Regions from separate parts of the Ensifer sp. SL37 genome, predicted to be linked through region 1. Evidence: predicted binding sites of a transcription regulator. Region 1 holds the regulator's gene; each other region holds the start of a gene.
What was found. The regulator PhoB, encoded in region 1, activates phosphate uptake and scavenging genes when phosphate is short. The targets are predictions, from matches to a motif close to TGTCATNNANCTGTCAT.
Positions count from the first base shown of each region.

Region 2: OVA00_RS28875 (UDP-2,3-diacylglucosamine diphosphatase) is a predicted target of PhoB. The motif match lies at 1,123-1,139, and genes of this name have one in related genera.
Region 3: OVA00_RS20455 (alkaline phosphatase D family protein) is a predicted target of PhoB. The motif match lies at 992-1,008, and genes of this name have one in related genera.

Region 1 is NZ_JAPPRN010000006.1:955,176-957,444, forward strand. Features, by position in the region: gene OVA00_RS16780 (GcrA family cell cycle regulator) at 149-670, shown strand; gene phoB (phosphate regulon transcriptional regulator PhoB) at 740-1,423, opposite strand; gene phoU (phosphate signaling complex protein PhoU) at 1,626-2,269, opposite strand, start outside.
Region 2 is NZ_JAPPRN010000006.1:3,418,001-3,420,269, forward strand. Features, by position in the region: gene OVA00_RS28870 (NADP-dependent malic enzyme) at 1-1,017, opposite strand, end outside; gene OVA00_RS28875 (UDP-2,3-diacylglucosamine diphosphatase) at 1,191-2,030, shown strand; gene OVA00_RS28880 (MFS transporter) at 2,128-2,269, shown strand, end outside.
Region 3 is NZ_JAPPRN010000006.1:1,723,275-1,725,543, forward strand. Features, by position in the region: gene OVA00_RS20450 (amidase) at 1-810, opposite strand, end outside; gene OVA00_RS20455 (alkaline phosphatase D family protein) at 1,074-2,269, shown strand, end outside.

The DNA of each region.
Region 1 (2,269 bases):
CCAGCGGTCAGTACGTTAACATTCAATTACTAGACGCATGCGGCGGACCTAGTCACCAAAAGAGTTATCGCGTTTGCAACCCCGGGGTTTAGCCGGGGTGCGGTGAGGGATTCTGCCATCCCCAACGCTGAGAACGGAGAGTGCAGAAATGAACTGGACTGACGAGCGGGTGGAGAAACTGAAGAAGCTTTGGTCCGAGGGCCTGAGCGCAAGCCAGATCGCGGCGCAGCTCGGCGGCGTCAGCCGTAACGCTGTCATCGGCAAGGTTCACCGCCTGAGCCTGCCAGGTCGCGCCAAGGCCGGCGGCAGCACCACGACGGCAGCCCGTCCGAAGCGCCCGACTTCGGCACCGCGCGCACCGAACTACGCTTCGCGCGTTTCGACCCGCCCGGTTGCACGCGCGGCCGGCGCTGTCGTTCTCAAGGAAGAAATCGAAGTCGATCTCGTTGCCGAGCAGGATTTCAGCACCCGCACCGACGTTGTCGTGCCGATGTCGCGCCGCCTCGAGCTGACCCAGCTCACCGAGCGCACCTGCAAGTGGCCGATCGGCGACCCGCTGAAGGAAGAGTTTCACTTCTGCGGCAACGATTCCCCGGAAGCCTCGCCTTACTGCACCTTCCATGCTCGGCTGGCCTACCAGCCGTCGGGGGAGCGCCGCAGGGCTCGCTAAGAAGCTGGACCGCATTGATAAAGGAAGGGGCCGATCGGCCCCTTTTTTTGTTGGCGACTTTCAGACCGCTCAGCTTTCGAGCGAATAGCCGGCGCCGCGAACGGTGCGGATGACGTCGGGCATGTTCGAGAAGTTCAGAGCCTTGCGCAGACGACCGACATGCACGTCGACGGTGCGCTCGTCGACATAGATGTCATGCCCCCAGACGCCATCCAGAAGCTGCGAGCGAGAGAAGACGCGGCCCGGCGAGGACATGAGGAACTCCAGAAGACGGAACTCGGTCGGGCCGAGGCGCACTTCGCGGCTGCGGCGATGAACGCGGTGGGTCTCGCGGTCGAGTTCGATGTCGCCGCAGCGAAGCAGCGTCGAGAGCACCTCGGGCTTTGCCCGGCGCAGCATCGCCTTGACGCGCGCCATCAGCTCCGGCGTCGAGAAGGGCTTGACCACGTAGTCGTCGGCACCCGTCGCCAGACCCCGGACGCGCTCGCTTTCCTCGCCGCGCGCCGTCAGCATGATGATCGGCAGACGTTCGGTCTCCGGACGCTGGCGCAGCCGACGGCAAAGTTCAATGCCGGAAACACCGGGCAGCATCCAGTCGAGGATAAGCAGGTCGGGCAGCCGCTCCTGAAGCCGGATCTCCGCCTCGTCGCCCCGCAGGATCGTATCGACGTCGAAGCCCTCGGCTTCCAGATTGTAACGCAGCAGAACGCTCAGCGCCTCTTCGTCTTCGACTACGGCGATTTTTGGCAACATCAGGTAACGTCTCCTTACCGCGGGCGGCCTTTGGGCTCATCGGCCCGGCCGGCGCTCAGACACTCTAAATCTGGAGCACATCCGCCGTTTTCAAAGGCGGGGCGAAAACCGCATGCTTCAGATACAGGAATTCGGGGCCGCGACCGAAGCCGCGACCGGATCAGATTTCAAGGGGCATGCATGCTTACGGCGCGCTTGGCGCTCAGTCGTTGACCGAGCCCAGCGTCGACGTGGTGTCATCCTTCGGACGCTCGCCTTCCGGCTGAGCACCCGTCGCCATGTAATAGATCGTCTCAGCGATATTGGTCGCGTGGTCGCCGATGCGCTCGATGTTCTTGGCGCAGAACAGAAGATGCGTGCAGGGCGTGATGTTGCGCGGATCTTCCATCATGTAGGTCAAGAGCTCGCGGAACAGCGAGGTGTAGATCGCGTCGATCTCCTCGTCACGCTCGCGGATGCTGTTGGCCTTTTCCGGCGAGCGCGAGGCGTAGACGTCGAGCACTTCCTTGAGCTGGACGAGAGCGAGCTCTGCCAGATGCTCGAGGCCACGGGCGAGCTTGCGCGGAATGCCGGAGCCGGCGACCGCGATCACGCGCTTGGCGGTGTTCTTGCCAAGGTCGCCGACGCGTTCCAGATCGGAGGCGATGCGGATCGACCCCATGATCTCACGCAGGTCGGCGGCGACCGGCTGACGCTTGGCGATCGTGACGATCGCCTTCTCACCGATCTGGCGCTCGGCGTCGTCGAGGACGGTGTCGTCCGAGATCACCTTCTGTGCGAGAGCCAGGTCGGAGTTGACCAGCGCGCGAACGGACTCGGCGACCATCTGTTCGGCGAGGCCGCCCA
Region 2 (2,269 bases), 2.5 Mb from region 1:
GATATGCGGGAAGCAGAGAACGTTGTTGACCTGGTTCGGGAAGTCCGAGCGGCCGGTGCAGATCATCGCGTCCGGACGGGCTTGGCGGGCGGCTTCCGGCATGATTTCCGGCGTCGGATTGGCGAGCGCCATGATCAGCGGCTTTTCGGCCATCTGCGCCAGCAGTTCCGGCTTCAGGACGCCGGCGGCCGAAAGGCCGAGGAAGACGTCAGCGCCGCCGATGCTGTCGGCAAGCACGCGGTTGCTGCTATCCTGCTCGTAGACGGACTTCCATTCGTCCATCAGTACCTCGCGGTCCTTGTAGACGAGGCCTTCGAGGTCATGGACCCAGATGTTTTCGCGCTTGGCGCCGAGCGTCACGAGAAGGTTGAGACAGGCGAGTGCGGCGGCACCTGCGCCCGAGGTGACGATCTTGGCGGTCGCGATGTCCTTGCCGGCGAGTTCGAGGCCGTTGAGGATGGCGGCGGCGACGATGATCGCGGTTCCGTGCTGGTCGTCGTGGAAGACCGGGATCTGCATCTTTTCACGCAGGCGCCGCTCCACCTCGAAACATTCGGGCGCCTTGATGTCTTCAAGGTTGATGCCGCCGAAGGTCGGCTCGAGCGCCGAGATTACGTCGACCATGCGCTCGATGCTCGACGCGTCGATTTCGATGTCGAAGACGTCGATGCCGGCAAACTTCTTGAAGAGGACGGCCTTGCCCTCCATGACGGGCTTGGAAGCCAGCGGACCGATATTGCCGAGACCGAGGACGGCCGTGCCGTTGGAGATGACCGCGACCAGGTTGGCGCGCGCTGTGTAATCGGCGGCTGTTTCCGGATTGTCACGAATGGCGATGCAGGGGGCTGCAACCCCTGGCGAATAGGCAAGCGCCAGGTCGCGCTGGTTGCCGAGCGGCTTGGTGGGCTGGATTTCGAGCTTTCCCGGGCGTGGGTAACGGTGGAAGAAAAGGGCCTGCTGGTCGATGTCGCCGCTGGCCGGACCGGTATGGGATTTCGTCTTGTCGCCCGTATTCATGCTCTCACATTCCTCATTCGTGGTCGTGCCTTTTGGCATGAATTCGAAGCGAGGTACAGTTTTGCAGTGCTGATTTCAGCGGGGGGACCGGTGACGCAATGTTGATGTCATCTTCCTGAAACACGAGTCTGGTTTCACGAAGGCAGAAAGCATAACCTGAAGACGAGGCTCGCATGATGGCGGCGCAGCAAGACAACTCCGCACGAAAGCTCAGGACGTTGTTCATCTCGGACGTCCATCTCGGCTCGAAGGCCGCCAAGACCGACTACCTGCTCGACTTCCTGCGGCATCATGAAGCGGAGACGATCGTTCTGGTCGGCGACATCGTCGACGGATGGCGGCTGAAGCGCAGCTGGTACTGGCCGCAGAACTGCAACGACGTGGTGCAAAAGCTCCTGCGCAAGGCGCGCAAGGGCGCCCGCATCGTTTACATCCCCGGTAATCACGATGAATTCCTGCGCGACTTTCCGGGCGTGCATTTCGGCGGCATCGAGGTGGCGCAACGCTACATGCACGAGGGGGCCGACGGCCGTAAATATCTCGTGCTGCACGGCGACGAATTCGACGTCGTCGTGCGCAACGCCCGCGTGCTCGCCTATCTCGGCGATTGGGCCTACGACACGGCGATCGCCATCAATATCGGGCTTGCTGCGGTCCGCCGACGTCTCGGCATGCCCTATTGGTCGTTCTCGTCCTGGGCGAAGCTCCAGGTCAAGCACGCCGTCAACTTCATCGGCGAGTTCCAGAAGGTGGTCGCCGAGGAGGCGCGCCGTCACGATGCGCAGGGCGTGATCTGTGGTCATATCCACCATGCTGTCATCGAGGAGATCGGCGACATCCGCTACATCAACACCGGCGACTGGGTGGAAAGCTGCACGGCGATTGCCGAGCACCACGACGGCACGATGGAACTGATCACCTGGCACCAGATGCGCGGTGGCGCCAGCGAAGGCGAAGCCTCTGGCGAAGCGGACAAACTGCTCGCCCAACTGCTGACCCAGCGCGCGGCCTGACCTTCGCGGCGCAGCGATATTCCTGTCGCGAAAACTAGGTTATGGCGAGGGGCGCCCGGCTCGTGCTAGAGATCGGGCACAGCCATCAGGTCAGACGATGATTCCCTTCCAAGCGCCCGCCTATGTGGGCCCTCCGCCGCGCCATTTTGCGCTTCGCATTGCTTTGCTCTTCTGTGCGCCGCTGATCGTCAACGGCTTCGCGATGCCATATTTCCCGATGTGGCTGAGCACGCTGTCGA
Region 3 (2,269 bases), 770 kb from region 1:
GACGATCTTGGCACCCGCTTTGGCCAGGCGGTCGAGGCTTGCCGCGAAGGCGTCGGCGACTTCGAGGGAGAGGTCTTCAAACAGCCTGCCACGGGGGATGCCGATACGAAGACCTGCGACAGGGCGGGCGACAAGCGGCCTTGGCTGCTCGCCGGCCATCACAGCATCGGTCGCTGCACAATCGGCCACGGTCCGGGCGAGCGGTCCGAGCGAATCCAGAACCGGCGAGAGCGGAAAGGCGCCATCGAGCGGGATGCGGCTGGCTGTCGGCTTGAAGCCGACAATGCCGTTCAGCGCCGCGGGGATGCGGATCGAGCCACCGGTATCTGAACCGATGGCAATATCACAGGTGCCTTCTGCTGCCGACACGCCAGCGCCCGAGGATGAACCGCCGGGGATCAGGCTTTCGTCGGTGGCGTTGCCGGGTACCGGGTAGTGTGGATTGAGGCCGACGGCCGTAAACGCGAATTCGGTCATATGCGTCTTGCCGATAATGACCGTACCGGCAGCACGTAGCCGCTGGACAACGAGCGCGTCTTTTTGGGCCGGCGGCGCGTCGCGGCGGATGATGGAGCCGGCAAGCGTCGGTTCGCCGGCGATATCCAACAGGTCCTTGATTGAAACGATCTTGCCGTCGAGCGGCCCAAGGCTGTCCCCCGCCTGCCGGCGGCGGTCGGCCGCGTCTGCCTCACTCCGCGCGCGCTCTTCGTAGAGCCGGACAAAAGCCTTTTCCTCGTGCCGGCGATCGTTGAGCCGGCTCAGGATCTGTTCCAGGCGGTCGCGGACGGAGACGTTGGCGGCATGGGACACGATGATCACCTGTCGATTTGTGTGGCCACCGAACGGGGGCAGGAGGCGGGTTCGTTGCCCGGATTCATCAAGGCCAACGCTGATCGCCTTTGATAACAGCATTGGCGGCGTTTGCCATCGTCCCATTGTCGCCGCGGCCAGCTCCGGCCTTCACCGAACTGTCGCCAAACCGTTCAAATAGTTTCATGCGGCTGTTACGTCGCTGACACCCAGATGACCAAAGGTCCGGCACGCGCGGTGGCGCTGCCGAATCGGAGGTCTGTTTGGCCGATATCCTCAAGACGCTTTCGAGGCGTTCTTTCCTGCTTTCCGCCGGTGCCGCGGGCTTCGTGGCCTCATCCGGTCTTGCGACACCCTTTTATGCACGCGGCTACGGCCGGCCGGAATTCATTCACGGCGTGCAATCGGGCGATGTCGATACGTCCTCCGGCATGATCTGGACACGGGTGGATCGCCCGTCGAAGGTGTCGGTCGAATACTCGACCACCGAGAGCTTCTCCAACCCCCTTCGCCTTTCCGATCTGACGGCGACGCCGCAGACGGATTGCGCGATCAAATGTTCGCTCGACGGGCTGCTGCCGGACCAGGATATCTTCTACCGCTTCACCGCCACGGATCTCTACGACGTCAACCGCGTCTCCGCGCCGGTCACCGGCCGGTTTCGCACCGCCCCCTTGCGCAAGCGCTCAATCCGCTTCGTCTGGTCCGGCGACACGGCCGGGCAGGGCTGGGGCATTGATGATGTCGGCATGAAGACCTATGCGACCATGCGCCAGCACGAGCCGGACTTCTTCATTCATTCCGGTGACACGATCTATGCCGATAACCCGATCCCCGACGAGATAGCGCTACGTGATGGCGGTGTCTGGAAGAACCGCGTGGTGACGCATGAGAAGCGCGACGTGGCGCGGACGCTGGAAGAATATCGCGGGCAATGGAAATACAATCTGCTCGACGAGCATGTGCGGCAACTCAACGCCGTGTGCCCCACTTTCTATCAATGGGACGACCACGAGGTGCTGAACAACTGGTCGGCCTCGACCGACCTGCGCGACGACGCGCGCTATCCGGAAAAGGATGTTGCCGTCTATGCCGAGCGGGCGGCGCGGGCGTTCCACGAGATGACGCCGATCCGCATGCCGGCAACGCAGCCCGGCCGCATCTTCCGCAAGATCGGCTATGGTCCGTTGCTCGACGTGTTCTTCGTTGACCTCAGATCCTATCGCGGCGCCAACCAGGGAGAAGACGGCGGCGGCGCCCTGTTCGGCTGGCGGCAGGTCGACTGGCTTAAGCGCGAACTTGCTGCCTCGCGGGCCACCTGGAAGGTGATCGCCTGCGACATGCCGATCGGTCTCGTCGTCTGGGACGATTACACCAACCGGCGCGGCTCGGACGCGATCGCCAATGGCGACAACGGTCCGCCCGCGGGGCGCGAACGCGAATTTGCCGATCTCTTGCG